2 regions of the Stenotrophomonas sp. GZD-301 genome follow, and region 1 is predicted to be linked to the other one. Evidence: riboswitches for the same ligand, from Rfam matches in the RefSeq annotation. Region 1 holds a riboswitch; the other holds the start of a gene.

The links. Region 1 has a riboswitch for thiamine pyrophosphate ahead of thiC (phosphomethylpyrimidine synthase ThiC). Riboswitches for the same ligand answer to the same signal wherever they lie in the genome.
Region 2: it holds a riboswitch for thiamine pyrophosphate, as region 1 does, so the genes downstream of both, ACO6VK_RS10820 (TonB-dependent siderophore receptor) here and thiC (phosphomethylpyrimidine synthase ThiC) in region 1, are expected to answer to the same signal.

What each region holds. Positions count from the first base shown of each region.
Region 1 covers NZ_JBMOWY010000001.1:12,659-19,844, reverse strand. Annotated here, with positions in the region: gene ACO6VK_RS00075 (helix-turn-helix transcriptional regulator) at 1-194, opposite strand, end outside; gene ACO6VK_RS00070 (winged helix-turn-helix domain-containing protein) at 307-2,631, opposite strand; gene ACO6VK_RS00065 (ion channel) at 2,884-3,561, opposite strand; gene thiC (phosphomethylpyrimidine synthase ThiC) at 3,662-5,539, opposite strand; TPP riboswitch at 5,678-5,779, opposite strand; gene ACO6VK_RS00055 (BCCT family transporter) at 6,060-7,186, shown strand, end outside.
Region 2 covers NZ_JBMOWY010000040.1:108,459-115,644, forward strand. Annotated here, with positions in the region: gene cueR (Cu(I)-responsive transcriptional regulator) at 1-151, shown strand, start outside; gene ACO6VK_RS10810 (heavy-metal-associated domain-containing protein) at 211-426, shown strand; gene pnuC (nicotinamide riboside transporter PnuC) at 549-1,139, opposite strand; gene ACO6VK_RS10820 (TonB-dependent siderophore receptor) at 1,136-3,307, opposite strand; TPP riboswitch at 3,378-3,473, opposite strand; gene ACO6VK_RS10825 (phosphotransferase enzyme family protein) at 3,513-4,646, opposite strand; gene ACO6VK_RS10830 (PLP-dependent aminotransferase family protein) at 4,738-6,120, opposite strand; gene cyoA (ubiquinol oxidase subunit II) at 6,312-7,186, shown strand, end outside.

The sequences.
Region 1 (7,186 bases):
CGCAGACGGAACCGGCCTTCCTTGGATTCGACCCAGGCGCTGCCGCGCAGCTGCATCCACACGGTGAACGTGTTGCCGGCGGTCTGCAGGCTGCCCAGCCGTGCGACGCCGAGGCAGGTCGGCAGCGGGCCGTCGTCGACGATCTTGTCCAGGGAGAGCGATTGACCACGATCGGCCAAGGAGAGCTGACGCATGACTGCACCGGAGTTTGCCTTGATTGGCCACCAGTTTTGCCAAGTCGGGCGGCGTTCTCAGGAAGTCCTGGCGAGATTCATCCGAATTCGCGACGACGTTGCCACGAAGAAATCACGAAGGATCATTTCCCTTTAAAAACAGCAGCCTGGAGAACGCGGGGAACAGCGACGCGGTCTGTTTCGGCAGCGGCATGACCCCGATATCGGCCCCATCGGCCACCGCCAGGGCGACGTAAACGGCATCGCCCTCGGCATTGGCGCTGAATCCGTTGCCCGCGCTCAGGCGCGCACGGTCAAGGCAGTGCTCGACCCCGGCAGTACCCGCACTCAGCCGCGCGAACAGCGTAGCGCAGTCGCGGTGGCTGGACAGGTAATCGATGCTGCCGTTGCCGGCCACGCTCCAGGTGCGGTAGCGCCAGCGCGTGGGCCGGTCTTCGCTGACCTGCTGGATGCTGGCGGCCGACAACCGCGCATCGGCCGACCAGAGGCCGCCGGCCGACAGGCGGGTGAACAGCACGCGGCGGCCGCTGCGGTCAAAACGTGCCTGCGACACGCCTTCGATGCTGCCCAGCAGGCGCCAGTCTGGCGTGCTGCGATCGAACAGCAGCAGGCGCATCCGCTCCTGGCCATCGCGCTCGATCACCAGCACATGCTGATCGTCTTCGCCGTACAACGCCTGCAGCGGTTGTGCGACCGGCAACGGCAGGCGCAGCGCCTGTTCATCGCGCGGGGTGACCTCATAGACCGACGGATTGCCGTGATCGTCGCGCCCCAGCACCAGCAGGCGATGGCTGTCACCGGACCAGTCCGGTGCCTGCCGCGCCTCGGGGCGCAGGCCCTCGATCGGGCGCAGCGAATCGGGACGTTCCAGGTCTGCCCACCACAGCGCGAAACTGCCGGAACGGTCGGAGGAGAACACCAGCTGGCGGCCATCCGGCGACACCATCGGCTGCGCATCGCGCCCGCCGGAGGGGAACAGGCGCTCGGGCGTGCCCGGGCCATTGGCCCCCACCGGCACACGGAACACCCCGAACTGGGCACGCCGGTGCACGAACGCCAGCATGCCGTTGTTGCGCGATACCGCCGGGGTCTGCGCGTCATCCAGGCCGACGTCCCTCAACAGCCGGCTCTGCGTATCCAGCTCGTACAGGCGCGACTCGCTGTCCACCCGCCGGCCGAACACGATGTGGCGGCTGTCGCCGCGCCAGCTCCAGCCGCGGATCTCGGCCGAATCGTCGGTGAGCTGCTCGGGCGTGCCGCCGCTGGCCGGCATCCGCCACAGGTCACCGACCTGCGGGTTGCGCACGAACGCGATCCAGCGGCCATCCGGCGAGTAACGCGGGGCATAGTCGAAGTCGTCTTCGCCGGTGTCGTAGGCCAGCGCGGTCCAGCGGCCGCTGGCAATGTCCAGCACGCGGATGCCACGGTGCGCATGGGCGCCGGAGAACGCACCGAAGATCAGCCCGCGGCCGTCCGGCGTCCAGTCGAAACTGAGCAGTTCGGTGCCGTCGCAGCGGGTCACGTGGCGCAGCGCACCGCCGGTCGCGCTGGCGATGAGCACCTCGCAGCTGCCTTCGGCTCCAAAGCGCGCAAAGGCGATGTCGCGCCCGTCCGGCGACCAGTTCGGGAAGCGGTCGGACTGGCCCGCCGGGGTCTCGATCAGCGCGCGCGCGGGCGTGTTGCCGGAGGTCTGCACCTTGATGGTGCTGCCCTCCCGCACGCCCATGTCGGCTTCATAGGCCACCTGGGAGCCGTCCGGGGACAGCGTGGGATAGGTCTCGAAGCCGGCCGTCGCGGTGATCAGGCGATAGGGGCGCTGCGGGCTGCCGGTAATGCGCGTGCCGTCCTCGACGGCGGCGTCCAGTGCCGAGGTGGGTTGCTCGCGCCGCACCAGCAGCGCGGCCATCACCAGCAGCGCCACCAGCATCGCGATGCCGATGGCCAGCAGAACGTAGCGGCGGATGCGACGGCGGCGGCGCGGAGCAGGCGCTGCGGCAGCCGGCGCCGCCACATCGGCATCGACGGCCGGCGGCGACACGGCCGCGCTGTCGTCGGCCTCCAGCGCAGGCGACGCTGGCAGGGTCTCGACCACGCTCACCGGCACCAGCAGGCGATAGCCGGTCTTTGCGATGGTTTCGATGTAGGCGGTGCCACTGTCGTCATCGCTGGCAAAGGCCTTGCGCAGCTGCGTCACCGCCTGGGTGAGCACATCGTTGGTGGGCAGCGTATCGGGCCACACCTCGGCAAACAGTTCATCCCGGGTGACCACCGCGCCCGGGGCGCGCATGAGCGCCTTGAGCACTCCCAGTGCCTTGGGCGTGAGGCGTCGCGGCCGACGGGCGCCTGCCACCATGACTTCCCGAGAAGAGAGAATGACGGTGCAGTCGCCGATCTTCATCACGTCGGCGGAAGGTGGCTCACTTTCGTTGGTGATCATTCCAGGTGACACAGGTGAATGCCGGCTCGACGGCAGCGTTGCATTCATCTCCAACACGAAAGATCGAACGAACCGCCAAATTCCGCACAAGGCATCAGCGCAAACAGCAAAAAAACCGAAGCGCGCGAATACTAGCCTATGCCGGTTAACCGCGCCTACGCGCGTGGCCGACAACAGGCTCTCTCTCGCCGATGAATTCACATAAATTGATTCACCATTCGCGCCTTCGGGCGCGATATTTTTAGGTGGGATTCAGTTTCGTGTATGCCTCAGCATGGTCAATCCGACCAGCCGCGAGACCACCAACGCCACGTACATAACGCCTGAAAACTGCTCCAGCATGACCAGCGCGCGTGCCTGCGGATGCACCGGCACGACATCGCTCAGGCCGACCCCGGACAGCAAGCTGAAGCTGAGATAAAGCAGCTCCATCCAGGTGCGCAATTCGCTCTCGCTGGTGGCGAGAAAACTGCCCGGATACCACTGCTGGCACACCGCGAAGGCGAAGGCGAACGCCCACGCCAGCAGCGTGAAGGTCGCACCGGCGGCGAAGAGCTCGTCGCGGGTCACCTTGTGATCCTGCAGCATGTAGGCGGTCAGGCTGCCGGCGGTATAGAAGTACAGCAGGCACTCGAGCAGCTGCGCTGTCGTGATCAGCCCGGGCCGCTCCAGCAGCGCACCCGCGATGGAAAACACCACCGAGGGGATCGCCAGCACCAGCGCCAGCCACATGCCGAGCGGGCTGCGCCGGACCACCCACAGCGACAGGCCGAGCACCGCGATGCCGAAGGCGCCGAACAGCGCGCGGCTGGCGCCGGCCTCGTCCATTGCCGGATACAGCAGCACGCCGAGCAGCTGCACGCCCAGCAGCCACGCCGAGGGATGCCGGCGTGCCATCGCCAGCCATTTGGTCCTGCGCGCAATCGCCATCGTGTTCCCCGCCCCTGGCCGTCCGGCGCCGAGCTTAGCGCGGTTGCCGGGGCAAACGCATGAGGATGCCGGGGCGGCACCTGCCACCCCGGCCGCCGCGTCATTGCGGGTGGTAGACCTCCGCCCCCTGGTCGCGGAACTGCAGCGACTTCTCGGCCATGCCGGCGTCCAGCGCGGCCTTCGCGTCCAGCCCCTGCCCGGCGGCGTAGTCGCGTACGTCCTGGGTGATCTTCATCGAACAGAAATGCGGGCCGCACATCGAACAGAAGTGGGCCAGCTTGTGCGCGTCCTTGGGCAGGGTCTCGTCGTGGAACTCCTTGGCCTTCTCCGGATCCAGGCCCAGGTGGAACTGGTCTTCCCAGCGGAATTCGAAGCGCGCCTTGCTCAGCGCGTTGTCGCGCACCTGCGCGCCGGGGTGGCCCTTGGCCAGATCCGATGCATGCGCGGCGATCCGGTAGGCCATGATGCCGTCGCGCACGTCCTGGCGGTTGGGCAGGCCCAGGTGCTCCTTGGGCGTGACGTAGCAGAGCATCGCCGTACCGTACCAGCCGATCATCGCCGCGCCGATCGCGCTGGTGATGTGGTCGTAGCCGGGAGCAATGTCGGTGGTGAGCGGCCCCAGCGTGTAGAACGGCGCCTCACCGCACTCGCGCAGCTGCTTGTCCATGTTCTCCTTGATCAGCTGCATCGGCACGTGGCCGGGGCCTTCGATCATGGTCTGCACGTCGTGCTTCCAGGCGATCTTCGTCAACTCGCCCAGCGTCTCCAGCTCACCGAACTGCGCGGCATCGTTGGCATCGGCGATGCAGCCCGGGCGCAGTCCATCGCCCAGCGAGAAGGTCACGTCGTAGGCCTTCATGATCTCGCAGATCTCCTCGAAGTGCGTGTAGAGGAAGTTCTCCTTGTGATGGGCCAGACACCACTTGGCCAGGATCGAGCCGCCGCGCGAGACGATGCCGGTGACACGCTTGGCGGTCAGCGGCACGTAGCGGAGCAGCACGCCGGCATGGATGGTGAAGTAGTCCACGCCCTGCTCTGCCTGCTCGATCAACGTGTCGCGGAAGATCTCCCAGGTCAGCTCCTCGGCGCGCCCATCCACCTTCTCCAGCGCCTGGTAGATCGGCACGGTGCCGATCGCCACCGGCGAGTTGCGGATGATCCACTCGCGGGTTTCATGGATGTGCCTGCCGGTGGACAGGTCCATCACGGTGTCGCCGCCCCAGCGGATCGCCCACACCAGTTTTTCCACCTCTTCGGCAATGCCCGAGGACACCGCGCTGTTGCCGATGTTTGCGTTGATCTTGGTCAGGAAGTTGCGGCCGATGATCATCGGCTCGCTTTCCGGATGGTTGATGTTGTTGGGCAGCACGGCCCGGCCACGCGCGATCTCGTCGCGCACGAACTCGGGGGTGATGACGGCGGGGATGGACGCGCCGAACGATTGGCCGGGGTGCTGCCGGCGCAGCGTCGCGTCGGTGATCGCCTCCAGCCGCTGGTTTTCGCGGATCGCCACGAACTCCATTTCCGGGGTGATGATGCCGCGCCGCGCGTAGTGCATCTGGGTGACGTTGGCGCCGGCCACCGCGCGCCGCGGCAGCGTGCGCGACGGGAAGCGCACTGCATCGAGGCGCGCATCGGTGTCGCGCGACCGGCCGAACGCCGAACTCAGGGCTGCCAGCGTTTCGGTATCGCCCCGCTCGGCCACCCACGCCGCGCGCAGCGCCGGCAGGCCGGTCGACAGGTCGATGCTGGCGGCCGGATCGGTGTAGGGGCCGGAGGTGTCGTAGACGGTCACCGGCGCGTTCTCTTCGCCGCCGAACAACGTCGGCGTGCGGGTCAGCACGATCTCGCGCATGGGAACCTGCAGGTCGCTGCGCGAGCCCTGCACGTGGATCTTGCGCGAACCGGGGATCGGTCGCGTAACCGAACCGGAAAGCTGCTGGGCCTGCTGCTGCAGGGTGGAAAGCGGTGCGTTCATCGGGCATCGTCCTGTGTGGACCCCGGGCGCGGACCGGCGGTCCGTGACGGGAAATCCGTATTGAAAGGGACGAAACGGCGGCGCACGACGGGCGCACTGCGGGCGGTCTGCGGGCGTGGGGGCCCTACGGCGCAATGCATCAGCGGATGCGAAGCTTCCCTACGCCGGTATCAACCGGATCAGGTTCGAAGGGACTGTCTCAACCTCGGCCACATGGCCTCGGTACCCCCGCTTCGAGGCGAATTAGACCACAAAGACCCGCGCATCGACACCGCCGATGCCACCGCTGTGAACGGGTTCATTACGTCAGCGCAGGTAGTATCGCGCCGCGAGGATGTTCTCCCCCCGTGACGTGCTGCCTGGCGCCTGGCGCTGCGCCCACGCAGGGGACCATCGGATTGAGTCCGGTGCAGGAGCATCCCGCCGACCGGCATTCGTCCGGCTCCGCCCCAGTTGTTGCCGTCGTGCCGCTGGAGACTGCAAGCATCCGCTCGCGCCCCTTTCCTGGAGAAACCCCTGCATGGTGTTTCGCATTTCCATCGCGCTGGTCGCGCTGCTCGTCCTGACTGCCGGCGTCGCACCCGGCCCCTTCAACGACGTCGTGCAGCTGGGCCTGTCCAACATCGTGCGCAGTACCGGCTGGCTGTACCTGCTGGTGGTGTTCATCACGCTGTCGTTCCTGATGTACCTGGCCTTCGGCCGCTTCGGCAGCCTGCGCATCGGCGGCGAGGATGCCGAACCGGACTTCTCCAACGCCAGCTGGATGTCGATGCTGTTCGCCGCCGGCATGGGCATCGGACTGGTGTTCTGGGGCGCGGCCGAGCCGATCTCGCACTTCGTCAAACCGCCGGAAGGGCTGGCACCGCAGAGCATGGAGGCGGCGCGGGCGTCTATGCGTTATGCGTTCTTCCACTGGGGTCTGCATCCGTGGGCCATCTATGCGCTGATCGGCCTGGCGATGGCCTGGTTCCAGTTCAACCGCAACGGACGCGGCCTGATCAGTGACCTGCTGCAGCCGCTGATCGGCGCGCGCCACCGCGGCTGGATGGGCACCGTGGTGAATGTGGCCGCCGTGGTCGCGACCGCGATCGGCGTGGCCACCACGCTGGGGTTCGGCACCATCCAGATCGCCGCCGGGCTGGAGCGCGTGTTCGGCCTGCGCGCCTCGATTCCCGTGCAGCTGACCATCATTGCCGTCGCCTTCGTGATGTACATGGCCTCCACGACCAGCGGCGTGCACCGCGGCATCAAGTGGCTGTCCAACTTCAACCTCGCGCTGGCTGCGCTGCTGCTGGCACTGGTGCTGGTGCTGGGCCCGACCGGCTTCATCTTCGACACCTTCACCACCACGATCGGCTCGTACCTCAACCAGCTGGTGACGATGAGCCTGCGCATGTCGCCGTTCTCGGGCAGCACCTGGGTGGCCGACTGGACGATCTTCTACTGGGCATGGTGGATCGCGTGGGCACCGTTCGTGGGTTCGTTCATCGCCCGCGTATCGCGTGGGCGCAGCATCCGCGAGTTCGTGCTGGGCGTGGTGATCGCGCCGAGCGTGCTGGGCTTCCTGTGGTTCTCGGTGTTCGGCGGTACCGCGCTGTGGTCGCAGATCTTCGGCCACGTGGATCTGGCGCAGGCCCTGGGCAACGG
Region 2 (7,186 bases), on a different contig from region 1:
CGACCGGCCCGATTGCCCGATCATCGCCGACCTGGCCGAACCGGCCGCCGACGCGGCATCGCAGACGCCGCCGGCGGCGCGCAGAGCGCCGTTGTTCGGCGTCGATACGCCGGTGCCGTCACGCCGCACCGGCGCACGAAAAAACCGTTGACATTGCCATGCTGTCAGGCCGGAGAGTGATCGGACACCCTCACTCAACAGGTAGACACGATGTTCCAGTTCCACATCCCCAACATGACCTGCGGCGGCTGCGCCCATTCCGTGACCCGCGCGCTGCTCGATGCGGATCCGCAGGCCCGCATCGAAACCGATCCGTCCGCGCGTTCGGTGGAGGTCCAGTCGGAGCGCGATGAAAGCGTCCTGCTGGCCGCCCTGCTCGCGGCAGGGTACCCGCACACCGCGCGGCCCGATGCCGCGCGCGACTGACCGGGCAGACCGCATATGCATGCCCAGCATCACCTCCTGGTGATCCTGCCCTCGCTCGCGGCGGAGGCGTCCCTGTGGGGACGCCTGGCCGGGCCGGCCGGCACGGCGCCGCCGGCCAACGCTCAGCGGTGTCGCGCCGCCAGGGTGGCCGACGGAACACCGGCGGCGGACCAGGCACGCAGGCCCATCACCGCAAGGCCGACGAAGACCAGGTAGAGCACGGCGGTCACGTGCAGCGACTTGACCAGGTACATGCCGACGTACACCACGTCCACCAGGATCCACAGCCACCACGCGGCCACGTGCCGCCGCGCCTGCCACCACTGCGCGACCAGGCTCAGTGCGGCCAGCAGCGCATCCAGCCAGGGCAGGGCGGCATCGGTAAAGGTGTGCATTGCCGCGCCCAGCGCGATACCGGACACCACGCCGACGCCCAGGTCGCGCCACGCATGGCGACGCGACAGCGGCACGATGACGATCGCACCGTCTTCCACCGCATGCCGGCGCCAGCTGAGCCAGCCGTAGACCAGGAACGCGCCGAAGGCCACCTGCAGCAGCGTGTCCGAGTACAGGCGGGCCTCGATGAAGACCAGCGCATACAGCGCCACCGACAGCAGGCCGACCGGCCAGGCGATCATCCAGCGGCGCCCCATCATGGCGACGCCGGCCATGCTGACGATCGCGGCGGTCCACTCGAGCACGGCGGCGTTCATAGCGCGAACGTCACCGACAGGCGCGCCTGGCGCGGTGCGCCGGCGAACAGGTAGTAGTCACCGGCGCTGCTGCCGGTATCGCGCCAGTAGAAGCGATCGGTGACGTTGTCGACGGTGAGGTTCCAGGTCACCGGCCGCTCGCGCAGCAGGTGGCGGTAGCGCACGCCCACGTCGAACACGTGGTAGGCCGGTGCACGCACCGCACCGTCGACCGTGGCCACGTTCGCGCCGGCATAGCGCCAGCCGCCGGTCACGCCCAGGCCCGGCACGAACGGCACCTGGTAGTCGGCATGCACGGTGGCCCGCACCTTGGGCACGTTGACCAGCTGATGGCCTTCGTGGGCCGCGGTGCCGGTATCGCCGGCACGCGCCCGCAGTACGCTGGCACTGGCGTTCAGTTCAAGCCGTTCGGTCAGATGCCCCTGCGCGGTGAGTTCCAGTCCGGTGTGGACCTGCTGTCCTGCCTGGACGAAGGTGAAGCCCGCGTCGCTCTGGTCCGGCATCGCGTACTGGTAGGGCTGGGTGGTGCGGAACAGGGCCGCGCCGAGGGTCAGCGCATCGGTGGACGCGAACTTGACGCCCACTTCGACCTGGCGCGACAGCATCGGTGCGAGGAAGGTGCCGTCATTGCTGGTCCAGAAAGGGGCTTCCTGACCCAGCGAGATGCCACGGACGTAGCTTGCGTACGCACTGACCTCGTCGGTGGCCTTCCACACCAGCGCGGTCTGCGGCAGGAAGCGCGACAGCCGGCTGTGGCGTTCGGGGACGCCGGCCTTGCTGTAGGCATGCTCGTCCAGGCGCACGAAGCGGCCGCCCGCCAGCCACTCCCAGTCGTCGCCAAAGCGCATCCGGTCCAGCGCGAACACCGCATTCTGGCGGCTGTCCAGACGCCGCGCCGAGGCGCCCGGCTGCAGGGGCGACGGTGCGAACTGCGGCACCTGGGCGTCGTTGATGTTGGCCGTGCCCACGTATTCGTTGACGTTGCGGCGCTTGTCCACCGTGCGCCGGAACGTTTCGGCGCCGAAGGTCAGTGCGTGTTCCACCCGGCCGGTGTGCAGGGTGCCGCGCAGTTCGGCGCGTGCGGCCTGGTTGCGACGGGTGTCGTCCGGGCTGCGGTAGTCGTAGATGTCGTAGGCACCATCCGGGCCGAAGTAGTTGCCCGGCACGCTGCCATCGGCGCAGGACGCGGCGTAGTAGCAGCCGTAGGCGAAGGCGACGTTGTCGTCGATGACCGTGCGGCTGTGGCTGACCGAGACGCGCGACTGCCAGTCCGGGCTGAAGTCATAGGTGTGCAGCGCGGTGATGTTGGTGCTGTCGATGCCCACCGGCTGCTGCCAGGCCTGGTAGCCGAGCATGCGCGACCGGTCCACGCCGCGCGGCAGCGCCGTTGCGCCGAGCAGCTGGTAGCCGGAGGCCGAACGCTGCGCGCTGGTCTGGTAGTTGGCGTCCACCTCGAGCTTGCCGCGCTCGCCGATCAGCCAGTCGGCCGCCACCGAATAGAAGTTGCGGCGGCCGTCGGCATGGTCGATGTAGGACGCGGTGTCTTCCCAGGCGGCGTTGACCCGCACGCCGAAGCGCGGCGTCAGCCACTGGCCCACGTCCACGGCGGCATAGCGCGAGCCTTCGGCATCGGTGCCCAGGGTCACCGTGCGCACGTCCGCGGCACGCTTGCCGACGTAGTTGATGATGCCGCCTGGCGACATCACGCCGGCGGCGAGACCGGCTTCGCCCTTGAGGATCTCCACCGCCTGCACGTTCTCCAGCGCCAGCCGCTGCTCGCCGGCGATGGGCAGGCCGTTGAACCGGTAGCCGGTCGCGGTATCCAGGGCGAAACCGCGGATGGCGATGTTCTGGTAATAGCCGACCGGGGCGTAGCTGTCGCCCAGCGACGCGTCCTGGGTTGCGATCTCGGACAGGGTGCGCAGTTGGCGGCGTTCGATCTGCGTGCGGTCCAGCCGGGTCACCGAGGCCGGGGTGCTCTTCCAGTCGCCGGCACCGAAGCTGGTGGACTGCGCGGTATCGGCGGCCGGCTGGCGTGCCTGCACGCGCACCGCGGCCAGCTCGGTCGGCGAGCGGTCGGCGGTATCCGGGGCGGGTTCGGCCGCGTACAGCGGCAGGGCGGCGCACAGGGCGACGGTCAGCAACGCAGGGGGATAGCAGCGGTTCATTCGATTCGTCATCAGCCAGCAGAAGGAGACGAAGCGACGGCGCGCGCGCATCGACCGTCAACGGTCCCTGCGCCCACTGCTCAAAGCTCCCTACGCCGGTGCAAACCGGATCAGGTTCCAAGGGACTCTCTCAGCCTGGTTTCGCCAGGCACCCCCGCTTCAGCGGCTATTTCACACCAAATGGCGCGCGTTTGCGAGCGCGGGCTCAGGCAGTGGCGTGCAGCGCCTCCCGCAGCGCGGTGCCGTGGGGCGTGCCGAACCACTGCGCATGGCCCAGCAGGAAGGTCCGGTAGGCCACGTCCGCGTTGGGCGTGGACAGGGTCACGCCGTGGAAGTACTCCACCTCGGACAGGGCGAAATCCAGGTGCACCAGCGGCAGCAGGTCCGCCAGCAGATGAACGCGTGCCGCCGACAGCGGCAGTACGGCCCGGTAGCCGTCGAGCAGGGCCAGCGCGATATCGGTGCGTACCGGCACCGGGCCGTCCAGGTCCAGCCAGGCAATCGCATTGCGCTCGATCGCGGTGGCGAGGTCGAACAGGGCGCTGGTCGGCGAGGCCAGGCCGAAGTCGAGCACGGTGCTGACCCGGTCGCCGGTGGCAGCCTGGTGCCACAGCAGGTTCGACACATGCCAGTCGTTGTGCGCCCACAACCGTGGCTCCTGCTCCAGGCGCCCGGCCAGGCGCGCATGCCAGGGCAGCAGGTCGCGCTGCAGATCGTCCTGCCAGGCGGTGCCGGCCAGGTAGTCGGCCAGGGCAGGGCGCTCGCCGAGCTGTGCCGCGAGGGCGGCGATCGGGTCGGCGGCGCGGATCAGATCGTCGCGGGCCACCAGCAGGTGCGTGCCGCGCTGGGCCGCGTGGTACCCGGCCGCGGCCTGGTGCAGTCCGGCCAGCGCCCTGCCGGCTTCCCTGGCCTGGGCCGTGTCGGTCAGCGGGGTCCAGGAGGGGGCGTCGCGATACCGGTCCTCGCCCTGGCCGACCCCGTGCAGTTCGTAGGTCCAACCGGCATGTTCGACCGCCGTTGCGCCTGCCCGGTCGCGCAGCAGCGCGGCCACGGGAACGCCGTGGGCCGCGAGGTGCGCGATGAAGCGGTGCTCTTCCTGCAGGGTGGCGGCACTGCGCACGCTGGCGTGGTGCCGCTTGACGAACACCGCATCCGCGCCGTGGCCGACGATGGCCGCGGCGGACAGCGGGCGGGGACTGTGCCACTGCAGCGCGGCATCCCCCTGCAACGCCGGAAAGCGCGTGCGCAGCCAGGCGATCTCGGTCGCGTCGATGGCGGGCCAGTCCGGGGCCACCTCATCGTTGTCGAGGCCTTGGACGCGGTGGTTGGGATGGGTCATGGCGTGGCGATCGAAGACGGCGGTGCAGGGGCAGGGCGACGGGCCCGCCGTCGCTGCGTGGGCGCACATGCTACTCCGCCCGGCGCAGCGGTCACACCGTCCATGTCGCTTCCTGGCCCGCAGGCAGGTGCATCAGCTGGTCGAGCTGGCGCAGCGCCCGGTGCAGCTCCTGGCGGCTGGCGGCGGCGCCCAGCGAGATCCGCACCGCATCGGTGATGGCCACCCCTTCCGGGGTAAAGGCCGACGACGGCGCGATGCCGAGGCCCTGCAGGCGGGCGGCGTGGGTAAGGCTGACATCGGTCCAGTGTGCAGGCAGCCGGCACCAGGCGTGCACCCCCGCGCACGCCTGCAGGAACCGCGGCGACAGCGCGGAGCGCGCCAGGTAGCGGCGTTCGGCCGCCTCGTCCTGCACCAGCTTGAGCATCGCCTGTGCCGAGCCGTCCAGGATCAACTGGGTGACCAGCGCGTTCATCAGCGGCGGTGCCATCAGGTTGACGGCGCGCAGCGCATCCAGCACCGCCTGGCGGGCGACGCCGTCAGGCAGGTGCACGAACGCGGTATGCAGCCCGGGGCTGAGGCATTTGGACAGGGTGGAGATGTAACAGGTGTGCTCGGGCGCATGCAGCGCGAGCGGGGCGGGCGCGTCCTCGGCCAGCAGCCAGTAAGGGTCGTCCTCGATCAGCTGCAGATCCTGCGCGCGCAGCACCTCGGCCAACGCGCGCCGACGTGCGTCGGGCAGCGTATGCGCGGTGGGGTTCTGCGCGGTCGGGTTGAGGTAGACCACGCGCGCCCCGGTGGTGCGGGCAAGCCGGCGCAGCGCGTCCGGGCGCATGCCGTGTTCGTCGCTGTCCACCACCTGCAGTCGCCGCTGCAGCACCCGTGCGGCGTGCAGCAGGCCCGGGTAGACCAGCGGCTCGCACAGCACCGTATCGCCTGCGTCGGTCAAGGCCAGCAGCAGCGCCGACAACGCTGCCTGCGCGCCCTCGGTGACCACCAGCCGTGCCGGCTCGCAGCGGCCCAGGATCGGCTTCAGCCACTGCGCGGCGGCCAACTGGTCGGCCGCGCTGCCGCCGCCGACGTGGTACGTCATCAGGTTGCCGGCATCGCTGCGGGTCAGTACCGACGACAGCCCGCGCCGCAGCACCTCGGCCACCTGGCCGCCGCCGGGGCTGGGCGGCAGGTTCATGCTCAGGTCCACCAGCTGCGCCAGCTCGACCTGCGGCGGTGCCACGAACGAGCCCAGCGGGCCGCGCGCGTCGATCAGCCCGCGTTTGCGCGCTTCATTGAAGGCGCGGGTAATGGTGGTCAGGTCCACCCCCAGTTCGCCAGCCAGGGTGCGCTGCGCCGGCAGGCGTTGGCCGGGGCGCAGTGCGCCGGACCACACCGCGCGCTCCAGCGCCTGCACGATGCGCAGGTACACCGGCCCGTGGCCGTCGGCGATGAGGCGCTGCCAATCGGCGGTCGTTGCGTTCATCGCCGCATCTTACCCGTCACCCCACCGCTGCCTGCGACAGTGTGTCGCATCATGTATGGATCATGTCGTTGCCTAACGTACGCGGCTGCGGCGGGCACCCCCCATGCATATCGGTCATGCAGGGGGGCGTCCGCCACTTTCCTGTTACGGGCCGCCCCGGCCCGGGTACCGCGTTGGAAGGGCCGTCACGCATGAACCCAGCTACACACACCGCTCGCCGGACCCCGTGGTCCGGTCGCCGCAACGCCGGACGATGGTTCGGCCTGGCAGCCCTGCTGCCACTGCTCTCGGGTTGCAAAAACCTGGAGCTGTTCAATCCGATGGGCAGCATCGCCGAGCAGGAGATGCAGCTGATCCTGGTCTGTACCGGGCTCATGCTGCTGGTGGTGGTGCCGGTCATCCTGCTCACGCTGTACTTCGCGTGGCGCTACCGCGAATCCAACACCCGGGCGACCTACGCGCCGGACTGGTCGCACTCCACCGCGATCGAAGTGGTGGTGTGGACCATTCCGTGCCTGATCGTGGTGGTGCTTGGCGTGCTGATCTGGCGCAGCACGCATGCACTGGACCCCTACCGGCCCATCGCCTCGGACAAGGCGCCGCTGCGCGTGGAGGTGGTGTCGCTGAACTGGAAGTGGCTGTTCATCTACCCCGACCACAACGTGGCCACGGTCAACGAGCTTGTGATGCCCGTCGATACGCCGGTGGCCTTCAAGCTGACGTCCGAGTCGATGATGAACGCCTTCTTCGTGCCGCAGCTCGGCAGCATGGTGTACACGATGGCCGGGATGCAGACCCGCCTGCACCTGATCGGGCACACCCCGGGCACCTACGCCGGCATGTCCTCGGCCTACAGCGGCTCCGGCTTCTCGGACATGAAGTTCGATGCACGCGTGGTCACCGAGGCGGACTTCCAGCAGTGGCTGGTGCAGGCCCGCGGTACCGGGGAGCACCTGGGCGCGGCGCGTCTGACGGCGCTTGAGGCACCGACCCACGGCGCGCCGATGCAGCGCTTCGCCAGCGTCGATGCCGGCCTGTTCTCCAGCGTGCTGCGCCGCTACGGCGG